One region of the Shewanella sp. Koi 1 genome, then DNA from elsewhere that is predicted to be linked to it. Evidence: predicted binding sites of a transcription regulator. Region 1 holds the regulator's gene; each other region holds the start of a gene.
The links. The regulator sigma-54, encoded in region 1, starts transcription at its own class of promoters, with help from an activator protein. The targets are predictions, from matches to a motif close to GTTGGCACGNNNNTNGNNT.
Positions count from the first base shown of each region.

Region 2: the regulator sigma-54 is predicted to act here: its motif matches at 2,923-2,941, upstream of glnA (glutamate--ammonia ligase).
Region 3: the regulator sigma-54 is predicted to act here: its motif matches at 2,403-2,421, upstream of ACUZ8J_RS08735 (YccF domain-containing protein).
Region 4: the regulator sigma-54 is predicted to act here: its motif matches at 2,915-2,933, upstream of flgA (flagellar basal body P-ring formation chaperone FlgA).

Region 1 covers NZ_JBREJM010000001.1:4,018,657-4,023,238, reverse strand. Annotated here, with positions in the region: gene rapZ (RNase adapter RapZ) at 1-417, opposite strand, end outside; gene ptsN (PTS IIA-like nitrogen regulatory protein PtsN) at 414-857, opposite strand; gene hpf (ribosome hibernation promoting factor) at 860-1,147, opposite strand; gene ACUZ8J_RS17775 (RNA polymerase factor sigma-54) at 1,176-2,651, opposite strand; gene lptB (LPS export ABC transporter ATP-binding protein) at 2,757-3,488, opposite strand; gene lptA (lipopolysaccharide transport periplasmic protein LptA) at 3,485-4,036, opposite strand; gene lptC (LPS export ABC transporter periplasmic protein LptC) at 4,023-4,582, opposite strand, start outside; gene kdsC (3-deoxy-manno-octulosonate-8-phosphatase KdsC) at 4,580-4,582, opposite strand, start outside.
Region 2 covers NZ_JBREJM010000001.1:4,475,916-4,480,497, reverse strand. Annotated here, with positions in the region: gene ACUZ8J_RS19685 (TonB-dependent receptor) at 1-1,023, opposite strand, end outside; gene glnA (glutamate--ammonia ligase) at 1,429-2,838, opposite strand; partial or broken gene typA (translational GTPase TypA) at 3,825-4,582, shown strand, end outside.
Region 3 covers NZ_JBREJM010000001.1:1,979,201-1,983,782, forward strand. Annotated here, with positions in the region: gene ACUZ8J_RS08725 (M14 family metallopeptidase) at 1-979, shown strand, start outside; gene ACUZ8J_RS08730 (alpha/beta fold hydrolase) at 979-1,848, shown strand; gene ACUZ8J_RS08735 (YccF domain-containing protein) at 1,911-2,318, opposite strand; gene ACUZ8J_RS08740 (1-aminocyclopropane-1-carboxylate deaminase/D-cysteine desulfhydrase) at 2,588-3,535, shown strand; gene ACUZ8J_RS08745 (hypothetical protein) at 3,539-3,799, opposite strand; gene ACUZ8J_RS08750 (hypothetical protein) at 4,077-4,250, opposite strand.
Region 4 covers NZ_JBREJM010000001.1:3,315,684-3,320,265, forward strand. Annotated here, with positions in the region: gene flgD (flagellar hook assembly protein FlgD) at 1-11, opposite strand, end outside; gene flgC (flagellar basal body rod protein FlgC) at 36-452, opposite strand; gene flgB (flagellar basal body rod protein FlgB) at 455-859, opposite strand; gene ACUZ8J_RS14605 (CheR family methyltransferase) at 1,003-1,842, opposite strand; gene ACUZ8J_RS14610 (chemotaxis protein CheV) at 1,944-2,864, opposite strand; gene flgA (flagellar basal body P-ring formation chaperone FlgA) at 3,070-3,777, shown strand; gene flgM (flagellar biosynthesis anti-sigma factor FlgM) at 3,853-4,179, shown strand; gene ACUZ8J_RS14625 (flagella synthesis protein FlgN) at 4,182-4,582, shown strand, end outside.

The DNA.
Region 1 (4,582 bases):
CAGATTTGAGGTATCTATGTAGTGATCCATCTGCTGTGACAGGGGCTCGAGCAATTTGCCTTCAAGTTTGATGGCTTCTTGCAGTGATACTCGGCTCTTAGATAAGGGATGTAAGCGCCGAGTCTCGCTGTAGCGCTTTAGCAGTACTTTATCGCTGGAATTTAAGAAGAAGCTGGTAAGTTCAGTGCCCTCTGGCAGGCTTGCGAGCTGTTTGACGAGTACCTTGTCTTGCTCCGGCAGGTTACGCACGTCAACGCTGATGGCGACGAGATCGTTACTGCCCTTGAGCTGTTCGAGTAAGCTGCCAATCAGCGGCAACGGAAGATTATCGACACAATAATAGCCGAGATCTTCAAGCACTCTTAGTGCGACCGATTTGCCTGAGCCTGAGCGCCCTGACACTATGACCAGTTTCATCCAGTGATTACCTGATAGAGTTCCGTTTCATCATGCGTCTTGCGCAATTGCTTCAATATTTGTTTGTCGCTGAGCTTTTCAGCCATGCAGGACAAAGTGCTTAAGTGCTGTTGACATTGGTCAGCAGGCACCAGCAGCGCAAATAAAATGTCGACAGGTTGTTTATCGATAGCATCAAAGGCTATCGGCTCCTCACATTTCACCAATATGGCTATGGGTTGTGTTATATCGGTTAATCGACCATGTGGAATGGCGATGCCGTTACCTATACCTGTGCTCCCCATCTTTTCGCGCGCCACTAGGCTTTCGAAGATCTCTTGAGATGAGAGGGTGGGGTACTGGGCAGCGGCTAAGTCGCTGATAAGTTCCAGTACCTTTTTCTTACTGCCCGGAGTGGCGCAGGTCGTGCATTCCGGCCGCAGTATGGTACGAAGTTCCATTGCTAGTGTTTTGTTAACTTCTCTTTGTGTTTAATAACCTGACGATCAAGCTTGTCGATCAGGACGTCTATGGCAGCATACATATCTGCATGCTCTGAAGTCGCGAAGACTTCACCACCGGTGAGGTTGATTCTCGCTTCGGCAATTTGTTGCATTTTCTCAACATTGAGCACAACGTGCACATTATTGATCTGTTCGAAATGACGTTCAAGTTTTGAAAACTTTTCCTCAACATAAGCCCGTAACGATTCAGTAATCTCGATATGGTGTCCACTCAGGTTTATTTGCATATAAACGTCCTCCGATTTCCACTTTAGGCTATAAACTTTTACGCTGATTGGAAGGGGGAATAAGCATCGCTTCTCGGTACTTCGCAATGGTTCTGCGCGCAACGTTAATTCCCTGTTCTGCCAGAAGCTGTGCCATCTTGCTGTCGCTTAATGGTTTTTTCTGGTTTTCCGCTGCAACCAGTTTCTTAATGAAGGCTCTGATTGCCGTGGATGAGCACTCACCGCCATCATCAGTCCCGACGTGGCTTGAGAAGAAATATTTTAGTTCAAAAAGTCCCTTTGGGGTATGCATGTATTTTTGTGTCGTCACCCGTGAAATGGTGGACTCATGCATTTCTACCGCCTCAGCGATATCGTTCAGGACCATAGGTTTCATGGCTTCTTCACCGTATTCGAAGAAGCCCTGTTGATATTGCACTATGCAGTTTGCCACCTTGAGCAGTGTTTCGTTACGGCTTTCAAGGCTTTTGATAAACCACTTGGCTTCTTGCAGATGCCCGCGGATAAATTGGCTATCGGCTTGGCTTTTGGTGCTGCGCGCCATGGCTGCATATTGCTGATTAACATTGATTTTTGGCATGCAATCTGGATTTAACTCGACCACCCAGCGACCGTTTTTCTTCGATACCGACACATCGGGGATGACATATTCTTCATCAACAGGGGTGATGAGCAAACCGGGGCGAGGGTTTAAGGTTTGGATCAGCGCTATGCTGTCCCTTAACTCGTCCTCTTTAAGTTTGGTCTTACGCATCAACAACCTAAAGTCGCGGGCGGCGATCAGATCTAAATGATCTTTGATCAACATGCGGGCGTTTTCGAGGTGTGGGGTATCCGGCGAAAAATGGGAGAGTTGGATAAGCAGACATTCGCTTAAATCCCTTGCGGCGACACCAACGGGATCGAAGTGTTGAATACGCTTAAGTACGGCTTCGACTTCATCCAGTTCTATCTCAGGATTGCCCATGGCCTCGAGGATATCTTCAGTACTTTGAGTGAGATAACCTTGATCGTCGATGGCATCAATAATCGCGGTGGCGATGGCTAAATCGGTTTCAGAGAAGGGCGTGAGGTTTTTCTGCCATTCTAAATGCTCGTACAGGCCTTCACTGGTTTCCCCTTGGAAGGGCATGTCATCTTCACGGCTGGCGCCAGAACCTGAGTTTGGCGAGGCGGTAAAAACTTCATCCCAAGTAGTATCCATGGGCAGTTCTTCGGGCAGGGATTCTTTGGTCAACGACTCGGCAATGTCCACGGTGGAATTGTCTTGTTCCTGTGGCAGGGCCGTTGTTTCGCTAAAGTCGGTATCGGCGATATCTTGCTTACGTTCGGTAGGCGCGTCGAATTGCTCCTCTTCCAGCTCGAGAAGAGGATTAGAGTCTAAGGCTTGCTGGATCTCTTGCTGCAGTTCCAATGACGACAATTGCAACAGACGAATGGCCTGTTGGAGTTGTGGCGTCATGGTTAACTGTTGACCCAGTTTGAGCTGGAGTGACGCTTTCATGTTACCGCTGATCCCTACGTTATTATTTTGAATTTAGGCCGCTTGTTATCATATCGATGGCGCTTATAAGCCAAAATTCAAGGCTAATTGGCTCTGTTTAAGTAACTATAGCCTGAATTGTTCACCTAAGTACACAGCCCTAACTTGCTGATTGTCTAAGATCTCTGCGGGAGTTCCTTCGGCAATCAGGTTTCCGTGACTGACAATGTAAGCATGTTCACAGACGTCTAAGGTCTCGCGCACATTGTGGTCTGTGATCAGTACCCCAAGGCCTCGGCTCTTGAGTTGTTCGATGATTTTCTTGATATCGATAACCGAAATCGGGTCGACACCGGCGAAGGGTTCATCGAGCAGAATAAACTTTGGATTGGCCGCTAAAGCGCGGGCAATTTCGACGCGGCGACGTTCACCGCCCGATAACGACATGCCTTGGCTGTCTCGGATATGGGTGATATGGAACTCTTCGAGCAGATGTTCCAGCTCTTCTTCGCGTTGATCGCGATTGAGCTCTTTACGGGTTTGCAGTACCGCCATGATATTGTCGTGCACGGTCAGCTTGCGAAAGATACTGGCTTCCTGTGGCAGGTAACCAATGCCTTTGCGGGCGCGCAGGTGCATGGGATCGGCGGTTAAATCATCATCGTCGATAAAGATATGGCCTTTATCGCTTTTGACTAAGCCCACGACCATATAAAAGGTGGTGGTTTTACCCGCGCCGTTTGGGCCGAGTAGGCCGACGACTTGACCCGTTTTCACCGTCAGGCTGACATCTTTCACAACCTGACGACTCTTATAACTCTTAGCGAGATTCTGTGCTTTTAAGGTGATTTGGGTCATTTAGAGTCCTGTTTTTTCACAGGTTTGTCCGCGGGCTGGTTCTTGATCTCTTCCTGATAGTTGTCAGGTTGAATAATGGTAATCACGCGATCATCACCGCTACCCGTGCTCTCAGCGATCAATTTTTGCTGAATAATATCGTAACGGATGAGGTTACCCGTCACTTGGCTACCCGCTTGGTCTAGGCTGGCAGAGCCCGTCAAAGTTAGGGTGCGGGTCGCCATTTCGTAGCGAATTTCTTTCGCGCTCGCCGAAGCTGGGCGTCCATCGTCGAGGATCTGGCTATAAGTCGCAGGATTACCGGTTGCCACTAAAATCTTGCTGTTTTCCCCTTCGGCAGAAAATGCACGTAGTTGATCCGCATGGATTTTAATCGAGCCTTGGGTGACTTCAACCGGACCGAAGAAAATGATCTGGTTGTTTTTAATGTCCGCAGTTTGGCTAACGGCTTTAATTTTCACTTCTTGCTGTAAGTCACCAACCTTGGCGAAGGCGCTCATGCTGGTGATTAGCATTAGGCCGGCAAGTAATATGTTATTTTGCTTCATAGGTTCCTACTACCTGACTGGTCAATTGCACTTCCTGCGCGTTAAGGTCGGCATAAAGGCCTTGCCCTTGAATATTAAAATCTTTCCCTGTGACGTAAATGATGCGGTCAGAGGTCATTATCATAGTGTTGAGATCGAGTTCTAAAAAACTGGTGGACAATGTCTGTATGGGTTCACCAGGGCTGATGGCATCGATAATAACATTATTTTCTAATACAACCTTGCCGGTATCTTTGTTGAGTCGACCTTGATCGGCTCGGATCTGCCATTTTGCTTTACCTTGGTCGGGATAGACAAGATAGACGGGCTCAGTAAAGTCGGTTTGGTTTTTCAGCTCATAGTGTTCCATGTGCTTTGCCGTGACGCGACTGTTAACTTGCCCTTGCTCATTAAACTCAATGCTGCGCAGATCTTCGATAATGTAATCGGGTCTGTCACTGACGTTCAAGCTGTCATCCGTATCGCCACCGCGTTTTTGCTGCACTTGCCAATATAGCACCAGCGCAGTACCAAAAAAGGCGATAATGGCGAGGGTCACACGACTCA
Region 2 (4,582 bases), 460 kb from region 1:
GTTGTAGACGCCGCTGGTTTCATTGACATAGGGGAACGGGTGGAAATCCAGATTCTCTTTGCGATAAAAGCCTTGTAAATACAGGCTTTGACCAAGAAACTCATTCTGGGAGTAGGACAGATTCAGCAAAGTGCGCTCGGTGGCGGGGCTGCGGTCAGCGTCTAATCCCTTACGGGTTTCGAGCACTGAGGCATCGCCAGTGACGCCTGAGAAGTTCTCACCCATATACAGACCATGTTCATCGTCTGAACCGTTGCGATAGTATTGCGCCATGGCGCTGAGGTTGGCGTCATTGGCAAGCTGCCAATCCATATTCGCCATTAAATCATAACCTTGGGTGTACTGCATTCCGGTTTGGGTAATGTCCAGCATCACAGGGTTGCTACTGCCATCAAACCATTGGCCGTTTTCCTGCCAAGCGGCACTAAAGCGCCCTTTAAGCGAATCGCTGCCCCCGGTCACCGCCAGCGCGGTGTGGTAATCTAAATCATCACTGCTATTAAAGCCGGACTTGAATCCCGCTTCGGCTTCGAAGGTATCACTGCTGTCAGCCGCTTTTTTAGTGACAATATTAATGGCACCGCCCAGTGCGCCACCGCCATAGATAGCCGACGCGCCAGCGAGTACTTCGATGCGGGCAATATTGAATGGATCGATACTGTCGAGCTGGCGGCTGATACTGCGGGAGGTGTTCATCGACACGCCATCGATTAGGACCACCATGGCGCGACCGCGAATATTTTGGCCAAAGTTGGTGCGCCCTTGGCTGGACACGTCCATCGACGGCACTAAGGCGGCGAGCATTTCCTTAATACCTTTGCCGCTATCGGTTTGCTCGCGAATGCTGGCTTCATCAATGATCCACACAGTGCTGGAGAGATCGCTGATTTGGGTCGGTGAGCGGGTGGCGGAGACCACCATGCGCTCCATATCGGTTTCTGCGGCTGTTGCCACATTAACAAGCCCCAGTTGGCAGATAACTGCGGCGGCGACTAGGCTTATCGGCCCCATAGACTTAGGCATAGTATTCTCCATCAAAAACAATAGGTACATGAGAAGCCAAAAGGACTGCACTGTGGTGCCTTTCCTTGCGACCCAGAAAGCGTTTTTAATGGTTTGAATTCAATGCGCTAACTGAATATGAATGGAGAGTATTCCGTGTTTGGCTCCAAAAAAGACGCATTATTATAGTTGTAATCGAGAATCGTTCTTAATTGAATTTACAAAGCCTTTACTTTTTTATGCACCCAAAATCACGAGGCGACAACAAATGGACAGAAAACAACGAGAGGTCAGAGTGTATGTGTGTAGAGGTGTTGAATAGGCTGGGGAATACTTGGGAGTCACTGTGCGATAGAGACAAAAAAGCCCCGACAGAAGACTGTCGGGGCTGTTAGATTTTGTGCAGCTAATTGATGCCGTTAGCCATTACAGGCTGTAGTACATCTCGAACTCTAATGGGTGAGTTGTACGGCTTACACGCTCAGCTTCTGCAGATTTCAGTGCAATGTAAGATTGGATGAAATCTTCGCTGAATACACCGCCGCGAGTTAAGAACTCGTGGTCAGCTTGCAGGTTTTCAAGCGCGTTTTCTAATGAAGTCGCTACTTGTGGGATTTCAGCCGCTTCTTCAGCTGGCAGATCGTACAAGTCTTTATCCATCGCTTCGCCTGGATGGATCTTGTTTTGGATACCATCGATACCCGCCATCAGCAGTGCTGCGAAACCTAAGTATGGGTTTGCATGTGGATCTGGGAAGCGAGTTTCGATACGACGGCCTTTAGGGCTTGGTACCACTGGAATACGGATTGAAGCGCTGCGGTTACGTGCTGAGTAAGCTAACATCACTGGCGCTTCGAAGTGTGGTACTAAACGCTTGTAAGAGTTAGTGCTTGGGTTAGTGAAAGCGTTCAGCGCGCGAGCGTGCTTGATGATACCACCGATGTAGTACAGTGCAGTTTCACTTAAACCAGCGTATTTGTCGCCTGCGAACAGGTTCACACCGTCTTTAGACAGAGATTGGTGAACGTGCATACCGCTACCGTTGTCGCCAACGATTGGCTTAGGCATGAAAGTCGCAGTCTTACCGTAGGCGTGAGCCATGTTGTGTACTACGTACTTCAGAATTTGGATTTCGTCCGCTTTCTTAGTCAGAGTGTTGAAGCGAGTTGCGATTTCGTTTTGACCCGCAGTCGCTACTTCGTGGTGGTGAGCTTCAACGACTTGACCCATTTCTTCGAGCACTAAACACATAGCGCTACGTAAGTCTTGTGATGAGTCAACAGGAGCTACTGGGAAGTAACCGCCTTTCACGAATGGACGGTGACCAGTGTTGCCACCTTCGTAGCTAGTGCCAGAGTTCCATGCCGCTTCTTTAGCGTCGATTTTCACGAAACAACCAGACATGTCAGTACCGAAACGTACGTCGTCGAACAGGAAGAATTCTGGTTCTGGTCCAACTAATACAGTGTCAGCGATACCGGTAGAGCGTAAGTATTCTTCCGCTTTTTTCGCGATAGAACGTGGGTCGCGGTCATAACCAGTCATAGTGCCTGGCTCGAGAATGTCACAGCGGATCAGGGCAGTGGTTTCTTCGGTGAATGGGTCTAATACAAACGTGGTTGGGTCTGGCATCAGCACCATGTCTGATTCGTTAATGCCTTTCCAGCCAGCGATTGACGAACCGTCAAACATTTTGCCGTCTTCGAAGAAATCAGCGTCTACCTGATGAGCAGGGATAGATACGTGCTGCTCTTTACCTTTGGTGTCGGTAAAACGTAAATCAACAAACTTAACTTCTAATTCTTCAAGTTGCTTTAAAACTGATTCAACTGACATTCTCAAGTCTCCGGTAGGGTAAAGGGATGTCCCTTCTATAATCTTTTAACTCAAGTCGCGCTTGAGCCAAACTTACAAGCTATATAGCGATATCTATGCCAACAATTTAAGGTGTTGATAATCAAAGGCTATATATTTTAGTGCACAACAATTCACTTCGCGTTGCACTATGTTGGTGCGTTTGCATGTGGCATTTTGGTGCATTAATCCATTTTGGTGCGCACCGTCACAACACCATTTTAGTGCAAGCAACTTGAGTGCAATCTCGCAACGCCCACTTATCCCGAACTCGTCGGCCCATTAAGCTCAGAGGCAAGCCGGATTGATATCTCAATTCTGGCTTTTGACAAGATTCGAAACCAAACAAAGCACAACGAATTTAGCACATTAGTGAGGCGAGATAACCGTGCAAGCTCACTATTTCAATCGTCCGCAATAATGTCACAAAACCGTGGCAACCTAAGCTGTTTTTCGCGGGGCGGTTATAGCTGGTTATATTGAATAATGCTTAATTATCAGGTTATTAAAGTCGTTGTTCGCAATGTGGAATAGAGTTTGTTGAAACTGAGGCCAAAGGCATCCGCAGAAACCGCTAACTGGTACCTACTGCGCTTATTTTTATGGCTCACTCTGGCGCGTCACGGCTGGATTGCGTGGATTGACTATACTTATGGCGGCTTTGAGCCGAGCAGCAAAAGCTGCACTGAGTGAAAAATAGTGAATTCAGCTGCTTAGCTTGGTTGATGACAAGATAAACTGGTGAATCGCCTGCGCATTAACGGTGCATTTAGGCTATTTGACTCGGGCAAGAGAGTACCTTTTGAGCACAGTGCTCAAAAAATTGTTTTATAAGTGTTCAAAAATAATCCTGTGCGGCGAGGCCGCTCTGGAGTAGAATGTCACGCTTTTTTATGGCGACTCAACGTAGATTGCTATAACGAATATTGAAATATCCCTATTTTTGTTTGATGGTAAGAGGTTTATCCGTGCTAGAGAATTTACGTAACATCGCCATTATTGCGCACGTTGACCATGGCAAAACGACCCTGGTTGACAAGCTGCTGTCGCAATCAGGAACCCTTGCAACCCGGGGAGAAGCTACTGAGCGGGTGATGGACTCCAACGATCTTGAAAAGGAACGTGGGATCACGATTCTGGCAAAGAATACTGCCATCAAGTGGAACGACTACCGCATTAACATCGTAGACACCCCAGGCCACGCCGACTTCGGTGGTGAGGTTGAGCGCGTATTGTCTATGGTGGACTCAGTATTACTGCTGGTTGACGCCGTTGACGGTCCAATGCCACAGACTCGCTTCGTAACCAAGAAAGCGTTCGCCCAAGGCTTAAAGCCAATCGTTGTTATCAACAAGATTGACCGTCCTGGTGCTCGCCCTGATTGGGTTATCGACCAAGTATTCGACCTGTTCGACAACTTAGGTGCGACTGACGAGCAATTAGATTTCCCTGTTGTTTACGCTTCTGCGTTAAACGGCTTCGCAACGTTAGATCCGGATGAAGTTGGCACAGATATGACGCCACTGTTCCAAACTATCGTTGAAAAAGTATCTTCACCTGCAGCTGACGCTGAAGGTCCATTCCAGATGCAAATTTCTCAGCTCGATTACAACTCATACGTGGGTGTTATCGGTGTTGGCCGCATCAAGCGTGGTACATCAAGACTAACCAACAAGTGACCGTGATCGGCGCTGATGGTAAGACTCGTAACGGTAAAATGGGCCAA
Region 3 (4,582 bases), 2.0 Mb from region 1:
TACTCATCATCTTAAACTCAAATATCAGGTTCTTGCGGACATTCCATTTCGGCACCAACATTTTCCGCTCTACAGTGTCGAGTTAGGCGTGACCGAACGTCCATGTCCGACCGTATTATTCGTTGGTGGTGTGCATGGGGTGGAGCGGATTGGCTCCCAGGTGATTTTAGCTTTGCTTAACAGCCTGTTGCAGCGCCTTGCGTGGGACAAACACCTACAACAGTTGTTAACGGACATCCGCTTAGCCTTTGTCCCGGTGGTGAATCCTGTCGGGTTACTGCTGGGCAGTCGCGGTAATGGCAATCAGGTCGACTTGATGCGCAACGCGCCGATAGAGTCCCGGGAAAAAGTGTCTTTTATGGTTGGAGGGCAGCGGCTCTCTTCCAAGCTGCCTTGGTTTCGTGGCCTTGGCGGCATGGAGCTTGAAACAGCGGGACTGGTGGCCTATGTGCAACAACTGCTTAGACAAAGCACCAGTCTTATTTCCCTCGATGCGCATTCTGGCTTTGGTTTGACGGATCATATCTGGTTTCCCTATGCCCACACGCGCGCGTCCTTTGAAAATGCCCACTTCATTTATCACCTAAAACAGTTATTTGAAGCGAGCTATCCCCATCATGGTCATTATCGGCTTGCGCCCCAGAGCCAGTTTTATCGCACCCATGGTGATATTTGGGATTACTTGTACCGCCAGCATCATACCCATGATCCTCAAGCCAATATTCCATTCTTACCTTTGACCTTAGAGATGGGCTCATGGGCATGGATTAAGAAAAATCCAAGGCAAATATTTAATTTTGCGGGCTTCTTTAATCCGCAAAAAACACACAGGCACCACAGGATTTTACGCCGGCACACAGTACTGATGCAGTTCTTGATGGAGGCGGCGTACGCACGGGAGTTAGAGGGGCTGACGCCCGAACATCTCATACAACTGGCGCAGAGTGCGCAGCAGTTTTGGTATCGGGAGCGTTTTTGATGACAACGTGGGTATTACTCAGAGGCTTGATGCGCGATCAACGCCATTGGAATGGCTTTGATCAGAGATTAAGGCAAAGGGGCTGCACCGTTTTTACCCCAGACTTGCCCGGTAATGGGATCCTCACTCACCAAGTCAGCCCTTTAACTATCCCTGAATATGCCAGCTCGATATGGCAACAATTGGATGAGCATTTAGCGGGACAAGCCTTTTATCTGCTGGGCTTATCGATGGGCGGTATGCTCGCCATGGAAATGGCTAAGCAGCGCCCCGAGCAGATAAAACACGTTTTTGTGCTGAATAGTAGCGCGGCTAACTTATCACCTTGGTATCAGCGATTTAATGGATTGAATGCCCTGAGTGCTTGGGTCAAACGTTGCCGTGGTCGACAGCTTAATTCTATTGAATCGACGATTGTGCGCTTAACCAGCTATCGCCATCGGCGCGATGTCGCCTTGATTGCACGTTGGAGCCACTATCGCCACGAGTCGACACCGCATATTAGTAATGCGTGTCGTCAGTTGTGGGCGGCGTTTCGTTATCGCTGCCCAGCGTCTTTGCCTGTTCCAGTCAGTATTTTATCGGGTGATCGTGATGCCTTAGTGAATATTCAAACCAGCAGGGCATTAGCACAACATTTTAATGTCGACTTAGTTGTCTTGGCCTATTGTGGTCATGACATCACCATAGATGCGCCAGCCAAACTGGCGCATTATCTATTCGAAATGATAAGTCTAGAACAAGGGGAAGTGAGTGAGCCATTTGCTGATTACACTGATTTACTCGATGAAGAAAGGGACTATCACGAAGCAAGATTAGTGCAATCACTGCCTAACTATACATCAGCACTACCCAGTGATGCAGAGTAGTGCTGAGTGATCCGACTTAGGCTTTAGCGACTATGTTTATTACGCTTTAGCTACTGTGATTATTACGCTTTAGCTACTATGGTTTGCCCAATCGGTGTCAGGCTTAATAGCGCCAGCTTGATATGTTGGATCCCAAAGGGGATACCAATAATCGTCACAAAGCAGGCGAGGGCATGGGCCAAATGGCCTATGGCCAACCAAATCCCAAACAGCAAGAACCAAATAATATTGCCCACCATACCAAAGGCGCCTGTGCCTAAATCTTCACGTCCGGTTAAATGGCGACGATTCATTTGCTCTTGTCCAAAGGGCCAGAAGGTCAATTCGCCAATGACAAAGCAGGCGCGGCCGAAGGGAATACCGATAATACTGATAAAACACAAAATCCCCGCGAGCCACCAGGCGAGTCCCATCACAAATCCACCAAGGACAAACCAAGCAATATTGAAAATTAACCGTAAAAGTGACATTGAATACTCCTTAACTCATTTTAAATCTGTGTTGGCATTACCTTGGCCAACACACAGAATCATTAATTGATACTTAAATGGAGTAAGCGAGAATTGTGCCAAAATATTTTTCCTTATTTATCAGTGGAATATTTATCTTGGCGACGGTATGACGTTGTAAAAAAGGCTAGATTTTCGCGAAAATGCTTAATAATTACGGACGATGTAGGCAAGCTCGCGGTACACTAACGGCCTTGTTTCCTTCGAGTGTATCCATGTTAGCCAAAAGCCTGCTCTCTGACAGTCCTGTAGAGTCTTTTTCCTTTGCCGGACGCAAGATATTTCTCAAACGAGACGATTTATTGCATCCTGCGTTTAGTGGCAATAAAGCGCGTAAGTTTGCCTATTTTCTAGACCATGATTTTGCTGAGGTGACTAAGCTGATTGGTTATGGCTCCGCGCAGGCTAACTCGTTGTATTCACTGTCGGCGCTCGCCAAGCTGAAGGGCTGGCAGTGCGATTTTTATGTGGATCATATTGCCAGCCATATCCGCACCTTGCCGACGGGTAATTATGCCGCTGCCATCGGCAATGGTACGCGTGTCATTGATTTATCTAGCCTGATTACAAGCAATCCTTCTCTCCACCGTGAGCCTAATTGGACTTGCCAGGATTATATTGAGCAACAAGTCTTGCCGGCTGAACCTAACGCTTTGTTTATTCCTGAAGGCGGGCGCTGCCAGTATGCGCAATATGGTGTTAGTCAGTTAGCCGCTGAAATAGTTGCTTGGGCCGAGTCACAGCAAATTTCCGATCTCAAGGTGTTTTTACCTGCAGGTACAGGAACAACGGCACTCTTTTTAAATCAATATTTTGTGCGTCAGCAATTGAATATTCGAGTGCTTACCTGCGCCGTTGTCGGCGGCGATGAGTATTTAATGCAGCAGTTTTATGAGTTAAATCCCAACTCTGCTGAACATCCGCAGATTTTGAATGTGGGGAAGAAATACCATTTTGGGAAACTCTATCCTGAGTTTTATGCCATGTGGCAACGACTCAGTGCCAGCGGTGTGCAATTTGAATTACTCTACGATCCCTTAGGCTTTATTGTGTTAGAGGATTATTTACAGTGCGAGCAACATGCCTCCATCCTCTATATTCATCAGGGGGGGCTATTAGGAAATCAAACCATGTTGCCAAGATATAGACGAAAATACGGTGAGGGCGACGCAGGATAGCGTTTAGCCAACTAACTTATTACGCTTTAATATTTTGTGGGTGCGTGTGGCTATCTTTTCAAGATGTTTAAGATCTTTCAATCCCGGCGTATCGGTTGAATATTGCCAATAGCTTATTTCACCATCCAACATTTCCAGCATTTTTTTAGAACAGCCTAAACACTCACCTTGGCACATTTGTGCTTCATCTAAGTTAAGCGGAATAACCTGTTTAATCTGGGTTATTAAGGTCAGCATAGCCGTTTTAGTATCGGGTTTTGACATAGAAAATACATTCACAAATTGAGTGAGTGATTATATTAGCAGGGACAAATACAGATTAATTTGATCTAGGTTAGTGGAATACACATTTGGTTCGGCACGTATCTGTGTGAGCTAGATACCGCCTGAACCAAACGAGTTCGTCATTCGACGTAAGGGGATAGCAAATCGTGATATTGGGCTATCTATTTCGGTCATTAGGTTTCGGTATGGCGAGGAAAATGGGAACCGAATAAACCTAAACACCGTTTTTAGTACTCTAAGGAGTACACAATCAGACTTATTTATTTGCCGACAATAGCCATTTCATAAAGTTTAAGGCTTCGGTACGCTTTGAAAAAGTCTGCTTGTTTTTACCTTGTCTATCGGTAAAAGCAATGGATGTTTTGTTAACTGAAATAGAGTCTACAGGGAAGTTCACTGTGATTTCATGTCCGTTAATTTTGTATGACATAGGCCACACTCCTTTTAATTCAATTCACCCTTAGGTGAGTAAGTTGTAACAATAAAATATCCTTAGCATAATTGCGAAAGATGATACCAATGAGTCTTGAGGTTACCCATTCCATGATCATTAATCAAGAGATGCCTTATTGATAACTAATGCATATCAGCGATTATGTCAATGGAATATCTCAATTAGCCCAGTTGACCATAGCAAAGTGACAATACTATGACATGGGTTTAATTAAATAGTTCACTGTTTTTGAGTCGATGCAGAAAATCACTAACTCATTATTTTTGTGGGACTTACTTGTAGTAGGCTTTCTTCGTGAGGATCGTGTT
Region 4 (4,582 bases), 700 kb from region 1:
ATGAGGCTCACAGCTTACCTCCTAAATCGCGCATGTTATTTACCCATCCCAAGTGTTTGTTGCAGCATAGATTTTGCGGTTTCAGCGACTTGAACATTCATCTGATATGAGCGAGAGGCAGAAATCATATCCGCCATTTCTTCCATGACATTCACATTCGGCTTATAAATAAAACCATCCGCATCCGCCATCGGATGATCGGGCGAATACTCTTTTAATAGGGGTTTATCGCTCTCAACAATGCCTTTTACTGCAACACCTTGAGAAGCTTGCTGTTGGCTCTGCGCTTTCGCCATTTCAGCTTCAAAAATGGGATGACGTGAGCGGTAAGTTTTATCAATACTGCTAGAAACAGAATCGGCGTTAGCGATGTTACTCGCCGTGGTATTGAGTCGGACGGACTGGGCTGACATACCGGAGCCTGCCACATCAAAAATGCTAAATAAACTCATGATTAATCCCCTCTCAGCGCTTTTTTCATGCCGCTAAACTTACTGTCCAAAAATCCCAGAGACATTTGATATTCGAGGGCATTTTGCATAAATGCCGACTGTTCCTGTTGAATATCCACTGTATTGCCATCTCCAGTATCTGGCTGATTTGGCACACGGAACTTCACGTATTGTCCCGTTAACTGTGCGAGGCCAAAATGCTGCTCATCGCCTGTCATCTCAAGGCTATTGCGTTGCTGTTGCTGGGTTTTCGCAATATTTAAGGCCGCAGAAAAATCGACGTCACGGGCTTTATAATGTGGCGTATCGGCGTTTGCGATGTTGCTTGAAATTACTTCGGCACGTTCTGCACGTATCCCCAAAGTGAATTGGTGCACACCTAGTGCCTTATCAAAATTGATCGCCATAAAATTGCCTCCATCGTGACTCTCACGGGAATAAGCAATTCATGTGCCAAAAAACAGAAACTATCAGAAATGTGTAGAAATGGGGTTTGGTGGGGTAAAAAATTACCGACTAATGTCGGTAATTTTTATTTAATATCATAACATTAAGTCTTTTTCTGGTAATAGATACCAGGGTTGCAACGAACCATATCAAATTCATCCGTCAGACCCGCAATCGACTCTGACGCGCCGAGAAAGAGTATGCCCTTCGGATTTAAAGCGGCAGCGAATTGCCGCAAAATTTTTGCTTTTGCCTCTGGGGCAAAATAGATCAGCACATTTCGACAGAAGATAATGTCGAACTTGCCGAGTAAGGTGTAACTCTCAAGTAAGTTATGGGCGCGAAAATTGACTAAACGCTTAACGTTATCCTTAACTCGCATGTTGCCAGAGGGCAAAGCATCAAAAAACTGGCGCTTACGTTCCTCGGATAAACCACGCGCTAGCGCCAAACTATCGTATTCGGCATTTTTGCAACGTTCCAACATCGAAGGCGAAAGATCGGTTGCTTGGATCGAGGCGCCGCCCGGCAAAGCTCCCGGCTTCTTCTGTTGATATTCTAAGATAGTCATTGCCAACGAATAAGGCTCTTGGCCAGACGAGCAGGCAGCGGACCATATTTTTAATGGACGCCCCAACTTACTGTATTCAGGTAACAACACATTATTGAGCAACTCAAACGGATAACGGTCACGAAACCATAAGGTTTCATTGGTAGTCATGGCGTCGATCACTTCTGCCCGTAAGGCTCGCTCCGTGGGCTTCATCGAATGTTTTACCACATCGGATAACGAAGGCAGATTATATTTGCCCATCAAAGGAGCAAGACGGCTACGTACTAGGTATTGTTTATTTTCCCCCAGTACGATGCCGCTGTGTTGTTCTAGGAACAACCTAAATTGATTATATTCGGCTTCAGCGAGTGATTTGTCAGGCACATTCACGTCCTAGATCCTATAGCAAGCACCCAAATAAGTGCCAACAATCATGTAATAAGGGCTAGATTATAGCGTAAAGCGCTACTAGGCACTAACCCACACTTTCACTACAAACTTAAATGCTTGTTCACTGCTGCCGCTAATTCATCAGGATTGAATTTCGCGATAAAGTCGTTGGCGCCTACTTTTTGCACCATGGCCTGGTTGAACACGCCGCTGAGTGAGGTATGTAAAACGACCTTAATATGCTTGAGCTTTGGATCGTCGCGGATTTCTGCCGTTAAGGTATAACCATCCATTTCAGGCATTTCGATATCGGAAATAATTAATGGGATCTCTTCCGCGACATTGTTCATTTCACTAGCAATCGCCTTTAACTTGTCCAATGCTTCGCGGCCATCTTTTGCCGTATCAATTTGTAAGTTTAATGATTCCAACGCGCGAATAATCTGTTTACGAGCCACAGCCGAATCATCAATCACCATGATGTGATAATGCTGACTTCTATCGATAGTGAGCTGCTCATTGACTTCTTCACTGATCGCGGTTTTTACTGGGGAGATTTCATCAAGAATCTTTTCAACATCGAGAATTTCGACTAACTCGCCTTCAATTTCAGTTACCGCCGTCAAATAGGAATAACGGCCAGCACCTTGAGGTGGCGGCATAATGGCTTCCCAGTTCATGTTGATGATACGTTCAACTGAACTAACCAAGAAACCTTGTACGCTACGGTTATATTCAGAAATGATAATAAAGCAATTTTCGGTACTCGCGAGCGGACGCCCACCAGTTGCGGCACTTAAATCGATGACTGAAATGGTCGTTCCGCGAATATGTGCCACCCCTTTAACGTAGGGATTAAGTTTAGGCAAGGCCGTTAATGGTGGACACTGCAGAACCTCTTTTACTTTGAATACGTTAATCCCAAAACGTTGACGACCATTCAACTTAAATAGCAATAGTTCTAGTCGGTTTTGACCTACGAGTTGGGTGCGTTTGTTGACTGAATCAAGAATACTCGACATAACTCTGCCTTGTTGTTCTGTTTATGTACGGCCCTAAAACTCGTTTGAGTATAGGCATATTAATTGCTTGCGTCTTGTTATCCATAACCATAGTTGAAACTGAGTCAAACTTCTGACACGAAATTTTGGCCTTAACGACACAGGACAGTTTCACGTTTGATAAAAGTATAGGTGCATTCTGGCGTTACAAGCTAGTCTCTTCATTATGAAAGTAAATTTAGTATATTTTTTATGTGTTATCGCATTATTTCTCACCTCGGCGGCCAATGCAGCTCCCGAGGTACCTAGCGTATCGGCGATATCAGAGTTAGCTAAAGCCCTTATTAATGAAAAGATTTCAGTACCGGCGAATGCCAAAGTGGAAATCGCTCCCCAGTCTATTGATAACCGACTATTACCAGCACAATGCGCGTCCCCAATAAAAGTTGAACTAGCATCGGATAGGGAAATCAGCCGCAACAACACAGTAAAAGTCAGCTGTGACACACCGGATTTGGCCTACCCTTGGCAGATTTTTATGTCGGTACGTGTTGATATCCTGTTCCCTGTGGTGGTAGCCAGCGAAACACTGGCGCCAGGCGAGTTAATCAGTCCGACTCAGATTGAAATCCGTTATATTGATCAAAATAGCTTACGCGGAATGCAATTTAGCGATACCAGCCAACTTTCAGGCGTACGGGTTAAACGCCGTGTCGCCAAAAATTTTCCCATTTTTGCAAACAACCTTTGCTTTGTTTGTAAGAATGATTCAGTGTCGATTTATGTCCGTTCCAGTAATTTTGTACTAAAAACCGTGGGGGAAGCACTGCAAGATGGTAATATTGGTGACCAAATTAGGGTCAAAAATAGCAGCTCAAACAAGGAACTAGATGCTATAGTCACAGCCATTGGCGAAGTCGAAGTTAGAATGTAAAATAAGCTAAAGCTTTTCGATGGGCTGCCGATACCCCAGTTAAGAAATCCCGTATACACGACGCTGGAGCCTAACATGGCAATTGATATTAGCAAATTTAACGCCGGAGCGGCCGCGCAAGTCCGTTCAAACAGTACAAAAAAGAACAGCGAAAGCGAGCAATCGACTCAGGTTGCGGCTAAATCGACTCAACAAAAAGGTGACTCAGTTGTCATTACGGCTCAAGCTCAACAGCTTCAAGGAGCTCAAACCAAAATGGCCAGCCTACCTGAAGTCGACCAAAAGAAAGTCGCTGAAATTAAGCAAGCGATTGCCGAAGGTCGCTATAAAATTGATCCCGAAAAGTTGGCGGCCAACATTGCCAGCTTCGAAGCTGAATTGAATGACCTCAATAAAGAGTAACTATGACAGAAATAGCTAAACTGGTAGATCAACAACACGCCCATTTGGCTGTTCTTAAACAGATTATTCTCAAGGAAAAAGGCGCTTTGGTTGACCAAAACGCCGATTTGCTATTATCGCTTGCGGAGCAAAAATCAACATGCCTGCAAGAACTCAAGGCCAACGATGACTTACTGGCCAATCACAGCGATAAATCCTTACTCACCTCGCAAGTAGAACTATCCCATAAAATGGCCGCCGTAAAAGAGGCCCTTGCCGAATGTAAGGATCTTAACGCTCAAAATGCCAGTCTCATCGAAATGAATTTGGCGAGTCTAAACCGTTTTGCCCAAGCCTTACAGGCGAGCCGAAACGCGACTACCCTGACTTATAACGATAAAGGCAGAACCTCGACCCTTTCTAG